DNA from 2 places in the Streptomyces sp. NPDC034086 genome. Region 2 is predicted to be linked to the other one. Evidence: riboswitches for the same ligand, from Rfam matches in the RefSeq annotation. Region 2 holds a riboswitch; the other holds the start of a gene.

Region 1 (7,028 bases), 220 kb from region 2:
GCGAGTGGACGACGATCTACGCGATGGCCGTCAACGAGGAGAACGCGGCGGGCGGGCGCGTGGTGACCGCTCCCACGAACGGCGCGGCGGGCGTGCTGCCGGCGGTCCTGCACTACTACGTGAACTTCGTGCCCGGCGCGGACGAGGACGGCGTGGTCCGCTTCCTGCTCGCCGCGGGCGCGATCGGCATGCTCTTCAAGGAGAACGCCTCGATCTCCGGCGCCGAGGTCGGCTGCCAGGGCGAGGTCGGTTCCGCCTGCTCGATGGCGGCGGGCGCCCTCGCCGAGGTCCTGGGCGGCACCCCCGAGCAGGTCGAGAACGCCGCCGAGATCGGCATGGAGCACAACCTCGGCCTGACCTGCGACCCGGTCGGCGGCCTCGTCCAGATCCCCTGCATCGAGCGCAACGGCATGGCCGCCGTCAAGGCCGTCACCGCGGCCAAGATGGCGATGCGCGGGGACGGCAGCCACAAGGTGTCCCTCGACAAGGTCATCAAGACCATGAAGGAGACGGGCGCCGACATGAAGGTCAAGTACAAGGAGACGGCGCGCGGCGGGCTCGCGGTCAACGTGATCGAGTGCTGACCCCGTAGCGGTCTCCGTCGGGAGCAGGGAGCGGGCCGTGGCCGGAAAGGGGGCCGTGCGGCCCGGCCCCTCGGGACCTTCGGCCCCGGAGGGCGCCCACGGGCGGCGGTAGCGTGCGGGGAGGGGCGCGGAACGGCCCCCGCACGACGAGAGGCGACCGCCGATGGCCACCATCACCGACCACCGACTCCTGCCGCTGCGGCTGGAAGCCGCCCCCCTGGCCGTCCCCCTGACCGGCCGCTTCGTCTACCGCACGGACCGCCCGTACGAGGTGGCCGTCGACCTGCGGGGCGCGGGGGCCCACCTCGCCCGCTGGGTGTTCGCGCGCGAGCTGCTGCTCGACGGGCAGCACGCGCCCACCGGCGAGGGCGACATACGGGTGTGGCCCGGCTGGAACGGCTCGGAGCCGCGCGTGCTGCTCGGCTTCAGCAACGGCGAGCGCGGCTGCGTGGTCTCCGCCCGCGCCAGGGACGTGCGCGCGCTGTGCCGGCGGATGACGGAGCTGGTGCCGCGCGGGCAGGAGCGGCGCCACTACGACCTGGACGCGCAGCTGAGCACGCTGCTGGCGTCCTGAGGGGCGGCGCGTGGAACCGCGCGCGGCCCGGCGGTGTCCTAGGAGGTGACAGGCAGTCCCCGTCTCACGGAACCGGGGAGACATCATGCGTCACCCGCACCGCCGCCGGATCGTGGCCCTGGCCACGGGCGCCCTGCTCACCGCCGGGCTCGCGCTCTCCACGTCGCCGGCCTCCGCCGCCACCACCTCCACCCGCACCCAGACCCCGCTCGTCGTCAACGCGCGCTGGGGCGGGCACTGCACGTTCGACCGGATCGTGATCGACCTCGAGGGGTACGTCCCTCCGGTCACCGTCACTCCCGTGTCCCAGCTGGTCTACGACGGGTCCGGCAAGCCCGTGCCGCTGGCCGGGACGTACTTCCTGGAGATCCGGCTGCACCCCGCCGCCGCCCACGACGACGCGGGGCAGAACGTCTACCAGGGGCCCAAGCTCCAGAAGATCTACCTCAGCAAGCTCAAGGGCATCGCCCTGACCGGCGACTTCGAGGGGTACGTGACCTTCGGCGCCGCCTTCGACACCCAGCCGTTCTACAGCACCTCCGTCCTGCACTCGCCCGAGCGGTTCGTGCTGGACATCGCACACCCGAACACCTGCTGACCCGAGCGGGTACGGACGGCGGGCCCGGGACGCGTGACGTCCCGGGCCCGCCGTCGCGTGCGGGAGGGGCGGCCGCCGGCGCCGGGGGCCCGGGCTCCGGGTCCGGCTTGTGACGGTCCGTGCGGACGACTAGGGTCATCGGGCCTTGGTGTTCGGGAAACCGGTGGAAAACCGGTGCGGCCCTCGCCACTGTAATCGGGAAGTCCGGCTCCAGATCCTCCCAGACACCGTCCGGGAGGCGCCCCCAGCGGGTAGGCCACTGGGCGCGCGCGGGAGACCGCGCGGGCCCGGGAAGGCGGAGTCCGGGCATCATGACCCGTGAGCCAGGAGACCGGCCGAGGCGCGTCGTCCATCCACGAGGTGCTGGAGAGGTCTCCCAACTCATGCATATCGCCGAGGGGTTCCTGCCCCCTTTGCACGCGGCCGCCTGGGGCGCCGCGTCCGCCCCCTTCGTCGTCCACGGGGTCCGCGCCCTGACCCGCGAGGTGAAGGCGAACCCGGAGAGCACGCTGCTGCTCGGGGCGTCCGGTGCGTTCACGTTCGTCCTGTCCGCCCTGAAGATCCCTTCTGTGACGGGAAGTTGCTCGCACCCGACGGGGACGGGGCTCGGGGCCATCCTCTTCCGTCCGCCGGTCATGGCGGTGCTCGGCACGATCACCCTGCTCTTCCAGGCGCTGCTGCTGGCCCACGGCGGGCTCACCACACTGGGCGCCAACGTGTTCTCGATGGCGGTCGCCGGGCCCTGGGCGGGCTACGGCGCCTACCGGCTGCTGCGCAGGTTCGGCCTGCCGCTGATGGTGACCGTCTTCTTCGGCGCGTTCTTCGCCGACCTGATCACCTACTGCGTGACCTCCGTCCAGCTGGCGCTGGCCTTCCCCGACCCGGCGAGCGGCTTCCTGGGCTCCCTGGAGAAGTTCGCCGGCATCTTCGCGGTCACCCAGCTCCCGCTGGCCGTGAGCGAGGGCCTGCTGACGGTGCTCGTGATGCGGCTGCTGATGCAGTCCAGCACGGCGGACCTGGTCCGCCTCGGGGTCACGAAGCTGACCGGCGGCAAGCGGACCGAGCAGGGGGCGGCGCTCTGATGACCAGGAACACGAAGATCAACATGTTGCTGCTGCTCGTGGTGGCGGCACTGGCCGTGATCCCGCTCGCGCTGGGGCTCGGCGAGGGCAAGGAGGAGCCGTTCACCGGCGCCGACAGCCAGGCGGAGGCGGCCATCACGGAGCTGGAGCCGGACTACGAGCCCTGGTTCTCCCCGCTGTACGAGCCCCCCTCGGCCGAGATCGAGTCGGCGCTGTTCGCGCTCCAGGCGGCGCTCGGTGCGGGCGTCCTCGCCTACTACTTCGGCGTCCGCAGGGGCCGGCGCCAGGGCGCCGCGCAGGCCCTCGCCGACGCCGGGGCCGCCGGGCGGACCCGCACCACCCCGGAGCCGTAGGCGGTGCTGCCGATCGACGTGGCGGCCCACTCCAGCCGCTGGCGGGGCCGCCACCCCCTGGAGAAGGCCCTGCTGGGGCTGGGGCTCACCGTCACCGCCGTGTGCCTGCCGCCCTGGCCCGGCGGGCCGCTGGCCGCCGCGGCGACCCTGGCCGTGCTGCTCGGGCCCGCCGGGGTGCCCGGGCGGCAGCTGTGGCGGGCCTTCCGGGTGCCGCTCGGCTTCTGCGTGACCGGGGCGCTGCCGCTGCTGGTCTCGGTGGGCGGCCCCGGCGGCTTCCTCGCCCTCGCCCCGGACGGGCCCCGGCACGCGGCCGAGCTGCTGCTGCGCACCTCCGCGGCCTCGCTCGGGGTGCTGCTGTTCGCCTTCACCACGCCGGTCTCGGACGTGCTGCCCCGGCTGGTGCGGGCCGGGGTGCCCGCGCCCGTGGTGGACGTGGCGCTGGTCATGTACCGGATCGGCTTCCTGCTGCTGGACTCGATGGCCCAGGTGCGCCGCGCCCAGGCGGCCCGGCTCGGGCAGACGAGCCGGGCCGCGGTGTGGCGTTCGCTGGCCGGGCTCGCGGCGACCTCGTTCGTCCGGGCCTTCGACCGCGCCGCCCGGCTCCAGCAGGGGCTGGCGGGGCGCGGTTACGACGGCGCGCTGCGGGTGCTCGTACCCGACGCGGCACTGTCCTGGCGGTTCCTGACGGGGTCCGCCGCCCTGCTGGCCGCCCTGGTCGCGGGGACCCTCGTACTGAAGGAGCTGTGGCTGTGACCCCGTTGGTGGAGCTGGTCGGCGCGGGTTACGCGTACGAGGACGGTCCGGCCGTGCTGTCCGGGGTGGACTTCGCCATCGCCGAGGGCCGGGCGCTGGTGCTGCTGGGCCGCAACGGCAGCGGCAAGACCACCCTGATGCGGCTGCTGAGCGGCGGGCTGCGGCCCGGCACGGGCGTGCTGCGCCTCGACGGCGCGGAGGTGGCGTACGACCGCAAGGGCCTGGTCCGGCTGCGGACCTCGGTGCAGCTGGTGGTGCAGGACCCGGACGACCAGCTCTTCGCCGCCTCCGTCGGGCAGGACGTGTCCTTCGGTCCGATGAACCTGGGGCTGCCGGCCGCGGAGGTCGGTGAGCGGGTGGACGCCGCCCTGGCCGCGCTGGACATCACCGCCCTGCGGGACCGTCCGACGCACCTGCTGTCGTACGGGCAGCGCAAGCGCGCGGCGATCGCGGGCGCGGTGGCGATGGCCCCGCGGGTGCTGATCCTGGACGAGCCGACCGCCGGCCTCGACCCGGACGGACAGGAACGCCTCCTGGACGTCCTCGCGGGGCTGCGCGCGGCCGGCACCACGGTGGTCATGGCCACCCACGACGTGGACCTGGCGGTCCGCTGGGCCGACGACGCGGCCGTGCTGACCCCGGCCGGGATCCGCACCGGCCCCGCCGGGGAGCTGCTCTCGGACCCGGAGCTGCTGGCGTCGGCGGGCCTGCGCCAGGCCTGGGCTCCGGCGGTGACGGCCCTCCTGCGCGCGCACGGCCTGCTGGCGGCGGGCCTGCCCGGGCCCCGGGTGCCCGAGGCGCTGGCCGAGTGGCGGCCGGCGGCGCCGCCGGCCGCGCCGCAAACCTAGGATGGCGGCATGTCGCTGCCGCACGCCATCCTGACCGCACTGCTGGAGAAGCCCTCGTCGGGGCTGGAGCTGACCCGGCGGTTCGACAGGTCGATCGGCTACTTCTGGTCCTCGACGCACCAGCAGATCTACCGGGAGCTGGGGCGGCTGGAGGAGGCCGGGCTGATCCGGGCGCTGCCGAGCGAGGTGCCCGTGCGCGGGCAGAAGAAGGAGTACGAGGTGCTGCCCGACGGCCGGGCGGAGCTGGCGCGGTGGGTGGACGAGAGCCAGGACCCGAAGCCGGTGCGGGACGCGCTGCTGCTGCGGATCCGGGCGGCGGCGGTGGTCGGTCCGCAGCGGCTCGGACCGGAGCTGCGCCGCCATCTGGAGCTCCACCGGGCGCAGTTGGCCACGTACGAGGCCATCGAGGCGAAGGACTTCCCGCCGGAGCGGGACGCGGCCGCGGACCGGTTGCGCCGGCTCGTGCTGCACGGCGGCATCGCGCTGGAGGGGTTCTGGCTGAGCTGGCTGGAGGAGGCGCTGTCCGAGGTGGAGGAGCTGGCCTCGGCACAGGCACCGCCGCAGGACGGGGCCTGACGCGCCCCCGCCCCGGCGTGCGGGGCGGAGGCGGACGCGCCGCGCCTACTTGTTCAGGGAGGCCCAGAACTCGTCGAAGCTCATCAGCTTGTCGCCGTCGCTGTCCTTGGCGGCGATCACGGAGTCCGCGATCGCGGCGGTGACGTAGTGGTCACCCATCGCCTTCATGGCCGCGCTGTACTCGTCGGCCGTGACGAAGCCGTCACCGTTCACGTCGAACTTGTCGAACGTCGCCCGTGCGCTCTCGATGTCAGCCACTGGGTCCACCCCTTCTCGGTGCTTGTTGACCGGCTCAGGGTAACGGCACCGGGCGCGCGGGCACTGCCGGGGTCCCGTCCGGGCCGCGGAGGGGATTCCGGCGGCAGCCGCCCACGCCGCCGCAAGCGGTCACCGGGTAGGCGGAAGCTTTAATTCCAGCTGATGGATCCCTCCACGGCTTGTCACACTCCGGGATCGCGGCATAACGTACCGGCATCGCCGACGCGCCGTCAGCGTCCGTCGGCGGCCCCACGGACACGGTGTCCCGGGAGCTGTGCGAGCTCCCGGGGCACCGTTGTTTCCCGGCCTAGCGGAAGATGCCCGTGTGGCCCAGGGAGTAGCGGCCGGGCTGCGGGTACACGGCGAGGCCGTGGGGGCCGCCGCCGACGGGGATCCGGGCGAGCTGCTTGCCGGTGACGGTGTCGATCGCGTAGACCTCGGAGTTGTAGCGGCCCGACAGCCACAGCACCTTGCCGTCGGCGGAGACCCCGCCCATGTCGGGGCTGCCGCCGCCCGGCAGCTGCCACTTCTTCGTGAGCCGGTTCTCCTTGAAGTCGAACACCGAGACGCTGCCCTCGCCCCGGTTGGAGACGTACATCTCCCGGGAGTCGCGGCTGACGTACAGCCCGTGGCAGCCCTTGCCGGTGGGCAGCAGCTTGGGGACGTCGAACGCGTCGCCGCTGAGCACCCACATGCCGTGCGCCATCATGTCCGCGACGTAGAAGGTCTTCCCGTCCGGGGAGATCTTCACGTCCTGCGGCATCGCGCCCTCGAAGGGCAGCTTCTGCTGGCCGATCACCTCCATCTTCTCGGTGTCGACCTTGAGGAGTTCGCCGGAGAACTCGCAGCTGACGATGAAGTAGCGGCCGTCGGCCGAGAAGTCGGCGTGGTTGACCCCGAAGCAGGTGACGGGGACCGTCTTGACCCGGTCCATGGTGTGGGGGTCGCGGAAGACCAGCTCGCGGTCCATGGAGGCCATCACGACCGCGTACTTGCCGTTGGGCGTGAAGTAGAGGTTGTACGGGTCGTGCACTTCGACGGGCTTGCCGGCCTCGCCGGTGGCCGGGTTGATCGGGGTGAGCGTGTGGCCCCGGTTGTTGTTGACCCACAGGGTCTTCATGTCCCAGGAGGGCACCACGTGCTGCGGCTGGACCCCGACCGGGATGGTGTCGATGACCTTGTACGTGGCCGGGTCGATGACGGACACCGTGTTGGAGTTGGTGTTCGGCACGTAGACCCGGGACGGGAAGTCCTTGACCACCGGGGAGAGCCGGTTCGGCCGGTCGGCGGCGTACACGTCGTGGGGATCGAGCAGCGGGGGCATCCCCGCCAGGCCCGGTGGCGCGGCCGGGACGGCCTTGACGGGCTGCTTGGCGGGCCCCTTGGTGCCGAGGGCCTCGGC
Region 2 (7,028 bases):
TCGTCGCCGTCATGGCGGTGATCGCGGCGTGCATCATCGAGCCCGGCCTGTTCTTCGCGGTCAACTCCCCCGGCGGCGTCGTCGGCACCACCGTCCAGAGCGCCTCGGAGGCGGTGACCGGCCTCGGCTTCGCCATCAGCCCGGACGCCCTCGCGCAGGCCGCCAAGGACGTGGAGGAGGCCAGCCTGCTGTCCCGTACGGGCGGTGCGCCGACCTTCGCGCTCGGCATGTCGGAGATCTTCTCGGCGGTGGTCGGCGGCACCGCGATGAAGGCCTTCTGGTACCACTTCGCCATCATGTTCGAGGCCCTGTTCATCCTGACCACCGTCGACGCGGGCACCCGCGTCGGCCGGTTCATGCTCCAGGACACCCTCGGCAACGTCCACAAGTCCTTCAGGAACGTCAGCTGGAAGCCGGGCGTGTGGCTCGCGAGCGCCGTCGTGGTCGGCGGCTGGGGCTACTTCCTGTGGGTCGGCGTGAAGGACCCGCTGGGCGGCATCAACCAGCTCTTCCCGCTGTTCGGCATCGCGAACCAGCTGCTCGCGGCGGTCGCGCTGGCCGTCTGCACCACGCTGCTGGTCAAGTCCGGGCGGCTCAAGTGGGCCTGGGTCACGGCCGTTCCGCTGGCCTGGGACGTGGCCGTCACCCTCACGGCGAGCTACCAGAAGGTCTTCTCCGACGACGTGAAGGTCGGCTTCTTCGCGCAGCGCGACAAGTACCAGGCCGGCATCGACGCCGGGAAGGTGCTCCCGCCCGCGAAGAACATGGACGACATGCACACCGTGGTCACCAACGCGACGGTCGACGGGGTCCTGTCGGCCCTGTTCGCGGTCCTGATCATCATCGTGCTGGCGGACGCGGCCCGGACCTGCATCAAGGCCATCGCCCACCCCGAGTCCGTCCGCCTCTCCGAGGTGCCCTGGAGCGAGTCGAAGATCATCGCCCCGGCCGGACTCATCGCCACGGCCGAGGAGAAGGCCGAACTCGCGGCCGCCGGCCTCGACGGGCGCGGCAGCCCGGCCAGGGAGCCGGTCGCGTGAACCGGGTGCGCGGGGCGCTGGCGAAGGCCCGGTTCTTCGTACGGGAGTTCTCCGGCGAGGCCGCGTACGACCGGTACGTGGCGCACGCCCGCTCGCACGACCCGGATGCCGAGGTCCTGACCCGGCGCGCCTTCGAGCGGGCCCGTACCGACGCCCGCGAGGCGGACCCCCGGGAGGGCTTCCGCTGCTGCTGAGGGCACCGGGGCAGCCCGGGGAGGGCCCCGCCGTCCCGCACCGGGGGCGGCGGGGCCCTCCGGCTCGTCCGGCCCGCCTCCCGCGACGACCGGCTCCCGGCGACCGGCCCGGGTGACGCACACTCGGGGGCATGGACTTCGAGATCAGAACCGCCGGGGCGCACGAGTACGAGCGGCTGGGCGAGATCACCGGCGCGGCCTACAGCGGTGACGGGCTGCTCGACCAGAACGAGGACGACACCTACCTGAACGCGCTGCGCGACGTGGCCGGGCGGGCCGGCGAAGGCGAGGTGCTGGTCGCCGTACGGGACGGCCGGCTGCTCGGCGGCGTGACGTTCGCCGCCCCCGGGAGCCGGCTCGCGGACGTCGCCGGCCCGCGGGAGGCGGAGTTCCGGATGCTCGCGGTGGCTCCCGAGGCGCGCCGGCAGGGGGTCGGGGAGGCCCTGGTACGGGCCTGCGCCGATCGGGCCCGCGCCCTGGGCCTCACGGCGCTGGTGCTGTCCACCCAGCCGGCCATGCCGGGCGCCCGGCGGATCTACGAGCGGCTGGGCTTCGTCCGCACTCCGGAGCTCGACTGGTCGCCGTTCCCGGCCCTGACGCTGCTGACCTACCGTCTGGAGCTGTAGCCGCACCGACACAACATGTGGGGGGTCGCGCATCGGTGGCCCCCCACATGTATGCTCATCCTCGCTGTCGCCGCAGGGGAATCCGGTGTGAATCCGGAACTGTCCCGCAACGGTATGACAAGTCCGAGGACCTGCCGACAGTGCGCCCGGGTCGACCGAACCGGGTGCCGACACGTCCGGGCTTCGCGGTTGGGCCGGTGGACGCCGTGCGGTGAGTACGCGATTCCGTCGCGCCCGCACGCGCCTCCCCCTGCCCCGATCCGCCGATGACCGGGCCGAGCGAGGGAGAGCTCCCGCCGTGACCATCGCGCCTTCCGCACCGCGCGCCGAGTCCGTTTCTGGCGACACCACCGAAGGCCCGGGGGCCGCGCTGCTGCGTACTCTCACCGAGCTGACCGCCGACCTCCCCGACACCGACCCCGGCCGGGTCGCCGCCGCCGCGCTGCGCGGACGCAGCTCCGCGGCCGACGAGGCCGAGCTGCGCGGGCTGGCCACCGAGGCCGCGGCGGGCCTGATCTCCGAGGACCCGGCCTACTCCCGCCTCGCCGCCCGCCTGCTGACGCTGGCCGTGGCCGACGAGGCCGCCGGCCAGGGCGCCACCTCCTTCGCCGAGTCCGTCGCCGTCGGCCACCGCGAGGGCCTGATCGCCGACCGGACCGCCGCGTTCGTCGCCGCGCACGCCGGCCGGCTGAACGCCCTGGCCGAGCACGCGCTCGCCGACGGCGCGGACGACCGGTTCGGCTTCTTCGGCCTGCGCACCCTGCACAGCCGCTACCTGCTGCGGCACCCGCACACCCGCCAGGTGATCGAGACCCCGCAGTACTTCATGCTGCGCGTGGCCTGCGGCCTCGCCGAGGACGAGAGCGTCCAGGCCGTCGAGGAAGTGGCCTCCCTCTACCGGCTGATGAGCCGCCTCGACTACCTGCCGTCCTCCCCCACGCTCTTCAACTCCGGCACCCGCCACCCGCAGATGTCCTCCTGCTACCTGCTGGACTCCCCGCTGGACGAGCTGGACTCGATCTACGACCGCTACCACCAGGTGGCCCGCCTCTCCAAGCACGCCGGCGGCATCGGCCTCTCGTACTCCCGCATCCGCGCCCGCGGTTCGCTGATCCGCGGCACCAACGGCCACTCCAACGGCATCGTGCCGTTCCTGAAGACCCTCGACGCCTCCGTCGCCGCCGTGAACCAGGGCGGGCGCCGCAAGGGCGCCGCGGCCGTCTACCTGGAGACCTGGCACGCCGACATCGAGGAGTTCCTGGAGCTGCGCGACAACACCGGCGAGGACCAGCGCCGCACGCACAACCTCAACCTCGCGCACTGGATCCCGGACGAGTTCATGCGCCGCGTGAACGCCGACGCCGACTGGTCGCTGTTTTCGCCGGCCGACGTCCCCGAGCTGGTGGACCTGTACGGCGAGGAGTTCGACGCCGCCTACCTCAAGGCGGAGGCGGCGGGCCTCGCGAAGAAGACCATGCCGGCCCGCGACCTGTACGGCCGCATGATGCGCACCCTCGCGCAGACCGGCCAGGGCTGGATGACCTTCAAGGACGCCTCGAACCGGACCGCGAACCAGACCGCGCTGCCCGGCACCGTCGTCCACTCCTCCAACCTCTGCACCGAGATCATCGAGGTCACCAACGACGGCGAGACCGCCGTCTGCAACCTCGGCTCGGTCAACCTCGGGGCGTTCGTCGCCGACGGCGAGATGGACTGGGAGCGCCTGGACGAGACCGTCCGCACGGCCGTGACCTTCCTCGACCGCGTCGTCGACATCAACTTCTACCCGACCGAGCAGGCCGGCCGCTCCAACGCCAGGTGGCGTCCGGTGGGCCTGGGCGCGATGGGCCTCCAGGACGTCTTCTTCAAGCTGCGCCTGCCCTTCGACTCCGCCGAGGCGAAGGCCCTGTCCACGCGGATCTCCGAGCGGATCATGCTGGCCGCGTACGAGGCCTCCTGCGACCTCGCCGAGCGCAGCGGCCCCCTCCCCGCCTGGGCCGAGACCCGTACCGCCCAGGGTGTCCTGCACCCCGACCACTACGGCGTCGAGCCCACCTGGCCCGAGCGCTGGGACGCCCTGCGCGCCCGGATCGCGAAGACCGGCATGCGCAACTCGCTGCTCCTCGCGATCGCCCCGACCGCGACGATCGCCTCCATCGCGGGCGTGTACGAGTGCATCGAGCCGCAGGTCTCCAACCTCTTCAAGCGCGAGACGCTCAGCGGTGAGTTCCTGCAGGTCAACGCCTACCTGGTGGAGGACCTCAAGGAGCTCGGGGTGTGGGACGCGCAGACCCGCGAGGCGCTGCGCGACTCCTCCGGCTCCGTCCAGGGCTTCGGCTGGATCCCGGCGGAGATCCGGGAGCTGTACCGCACGGCGTGGGAGATCCCGCAGCGCGGCCTGATCGACATGGCGGCGGCCCGTACCCCGTACCTGGACCAGAGCCAGTCGCTCAACCTGTTCCTGGAGACGCCCACCATCGGCAAGCTCAGCTCGATGTACGCGTACGCCTGGAAGCAGGGTCTGAAGACCACGTACTACCTGCGCTCCCGCCCGGCGACGAAGATCGCCCGCGCCGCGTCCGGCGCCGCCGCCGTCCCGGCCGCCGCCACCCCCCTCCCGCAGGCCCTCGACGCCGAGGCGCTGGCCTGCTCCCTTGAGAACCCCGAGTCCTGCGAGGCCTGCCAGTAATGAGCTCCAACGACCAGAAGAACCTTCTCGACCCGGGCTTCGAGCTGACCCTGCGTCCGATGCGCTACCCGGACTTCTACGAGCGCTACCGGGACGCGATCAAGAACACCTGGACGGTGGAGGAGGTCGACCTCCACTCCGACGTCGCGGACCTGGCGAAGCTGACGCCCTCCGAGCAGCACATGATCGGCCGTCTGGTGGCGTTCTTCGCGACGGGCGACTCGATCGTCGCGAACAACCTGGTGCTGACGCTGTACAAGCACATCAACTCCCCGGAGGCGCGCCTGTACCTGTCGCGCCAGCTGTTCGAGGAGGCCGTGCACGTCCAGTTCTACCTGACGCTGCTCGACACCTACCTGCCCGACCCCGACGACCGCGCGGCGGCCTTCGACGCGGTGGAGAACATCCCCTCCATCCGCGAGAAGGCGCAGTTCTGCTTCAAGTGGATGGACTCGGTCGAGAAGATCGACCGGCTGGAGACCGCCGCCGACCGGCGCCGTTTCCTGCTGAACCTGATCTGCTTCGCCGCGTGCATCGAGGGCCTGTTCTTCTACGGCGCCTTCGCGTACGTCTACTGGTTCCGCTCGCGCGGCCTGCTGCACGGTCTGGCGACGGGCACCAACTGGGTCTTCCGTGATGAGACCATGCACATGAACTTCGCGTTCGAGGTCGTGGACACGGTCCGCAAGGAGGAGCCGGAGCTCTTCGACGACGCCCTCCAGCAGCAGGTCACCGACATGCTGAAGGAGGCCGTCGAGGCGGAGCTGCAGTTCGGCCGCGACCTGTGCGGTGACGGCCTGCCGGGCATGAACACCGAGTCGATGCGCGCGTACCTGGAGTGCGTCGCCGACCAGCGCCTGGTCCGCCTCGGCTTCCCGCCGGTGTACGGCTCGCAGAACCCGTTCTCCTTCATGGAGCTCCAGGGCGTCCAGGAGCTGACGAACTTCTTCGAGCGCCGGCCGTCGGCCTACCAGGTCGCGGTGGAGGGCACCGTCGACCTGGACGAGGACTTCTAGGTCCCGGCCCGCGGCGGCCCCGGGCGGGCCGCCGCGGCGAGCCGGCGGTCGGTGCGGCGCTCGTGCAGGGCACCGGGCAGGACGGGGGCGAGGAGGAGCGCGGCCACGGCGAGGACGACCAGGTAGTCGAGGAGCGTGTTCATGCCTCAAAGATCGTCGGTACCGCCGGAACCGGACAGTGGCAGGACTGTCATGGAAGAGCGAATTACTGCCACACTGGCTCCATGCTGAAGAACGTGGCGGTGGCCCTCGTCGACGGAGTGGCGCCCTTCGAGTTCGGGATCTTCTGCGAGGTCTTCGGGATCGACCGGAGCGAGCAGGGACTGCCCGTGTACGACTTCGCGGTGTGCGCGGCCGAGGACGGGCCGCTGTCCATGGCGGACGTCGGTTTCGCCATCGCGCCGGCGCACGGGCTGGAGCGGCTGGAGGAGGCCGACCTGATCTGCCTGCCCGCCGACCGGCGGGCGCCGGTGCGGGACTACCCCGAGCCCTTCCTCGACGCCCTGCGCCGGGCCGTGGGCCGGGGGGCGCGGGTGCTCAGCGTGTGCTCCGGCGCCTTCGTGCTCGGTGCGGCCGGGCTGCTGGACGGGCGGCGCTGCACCACCCACTGGATGCACGCCCCGGCGCTGACCCGCCGCTACCCGGCGGCCCGGGTCGACCCGGACGTGCTCTACGTGGACGAGGGGGCGGTGGTCACCGCCGCCGGCACCGCCTCCGGCATCGACGCCTGCCTGCACGTGGTCCGCCAGGAGCACGGGGCCGAGGTGGCCAACACCATCGCCCGCCGGATGGTCGTACCGCCCCACCGCGACGGCGGGCAGGCCCAGTTCATCCGGCGGCCCCTCCCCCGCACCGCCTGTGACACCGTCGGCGAGGTGATCGGGTGGATGGCCCGCCACCTGGACGAGGAGATCACCGTCGAGCGGCTCGCGGAGCGGGCCCGCATGTCACCCCGGACCTTCGCCCGGCGCTTCCTCCAGGAGACGGGGACGACCCCCTACCAGTGGGTGCTGCGCCAGCGGGTGCTGCTGGCGCAGGAGTTGCTGGAGGCCACGGACGACACGGTGGACGCCATCGCGGGCCGCAGCGGCTTCGGGACCGCGGCAGCCCTGCGCCACCACTTCCTGCGGACCCTGGGCACCACCCCGAACACCTTCCGCCGCGCCTTCCGGGGACCTCGCGCCGCGGCCTGACCGGCGGTCCAACGGCCGGACCAACGGCCGGTTCCCGCCCATGACTTGACATTCCGGAGGGGCGGGTCTGGCCGCGGTCCGCAGACGGTGGTGTCATCCGGAGACGCCGGCCGCGCCCCGCACCCCCCACACGCGCGAGGGCCCCGCCTCCGGTTCCGGAGCGGGGCCTTCGTCCGTGTGCGGCGCGCGGCCGGATCAGTCGTTCGGGACGATCTCGTAGCGCGGGGTGTTCTCCGCCATCTGGCGCAGCGCGTCCTTGCGGTCGCGCTT

Evidence for each region. A riboswitch is a leader RNA that binds a small molecule or an ion and turns the genes downstream of it on or off. The one in region 2 is predicted to bind cobalamin.
Region 1: it holds a riboswitch for cobalamin, as region 2 does, so the genes downstream of both, ACZ514_RS08695 (energy-coupling factor ABC transporter permease) here and ACZ514_RS07725 (ribonucleoside-diphosphate reductase subunit alpha) in region 2, are expected to answer to the same signal.

The regions. Positions count from the first base shown of each region.
Region 1 covers NZ_JBVISM010000002.1:715,165-722,192, reverse strand. The annotation lists gene ACZ514_RS08710 (L-serine ammonia-lyase) at 1-584, shown strand, start outside; gene ACZ514_RS08705 (SsgA family sporulation/cell division regulator) at 748-1,158, shown strand; gene ACZ514_RS08700 (AMIN-like domain-containing (lipo)protein) at 1,244-1,756, shown strand; cobalamin riboswitch at 1,886-2,110, shown strand; gene ACZ514_RS08695 (energy-coupling factor ABC transporter permease) at 2,140-2,838, shown strand; gene ACZ514_RS08690 (energy-coupling factor ABC transporter substrate-binding protein) at 2,838-3,191, shown strand; gene cbiQ (cobalt ECF transporter T component CbiQ) at 3,195-3,944, shown strand; gene ACZ514_RS08680 (ATP-binding cassette domain-containing protein) at 3,935-4,792, shown strand; gene ACZ514_RS08675 (PadR family transcriptional regulator) at 4,802-5,368, shown strand; gene ACZ514_RS08670 (EF-hand domain-containing protein) at 5,414-5,626, opposite strand; gene ACZ514_RS08665 (YncE family protein) at 5,934-7,028, opposite strand, start outside.
Region 2 covers NZ_JBVISM010000002.1:497,375-504,402, reverse strand. The annotation lists gene ACZ514_RS07740 (carbon starvation CstA family protein) at 1-1,040, shown strand, start outside; gene ACZ514_RS07735 (CstA-like transporter-associated (seleno)protein) at 1,037-1,234, shown strand; gene ACZ514_RS07730 (GNAT family N-acetyltransferase) at 1,366-1,860, shown strand; adenosylcobalamin-variant (AdoCbl-variant) riboswitch at 1,925-2,001, shown strand; gene ACZ514_RS07725 (ribonucleoside-diphosphate reductase subunit alpha) at 2,159-4,549, shown strand; gene ACZ514_RS07720 (ribonucleotide-diphosphate reductase subunit beta) at 4,549-5,565, shown strand; gene ACZ514_RS07715 (hypothetical protein) at 5,562-5,708, opposite strand; gene ACZ514_RS07710 (helix-turn-helix domain-containing protein) at 5,790-6,758, shown strand; gene def (peptide deformylase) at 6,954-7,028, opposite strand, start outside.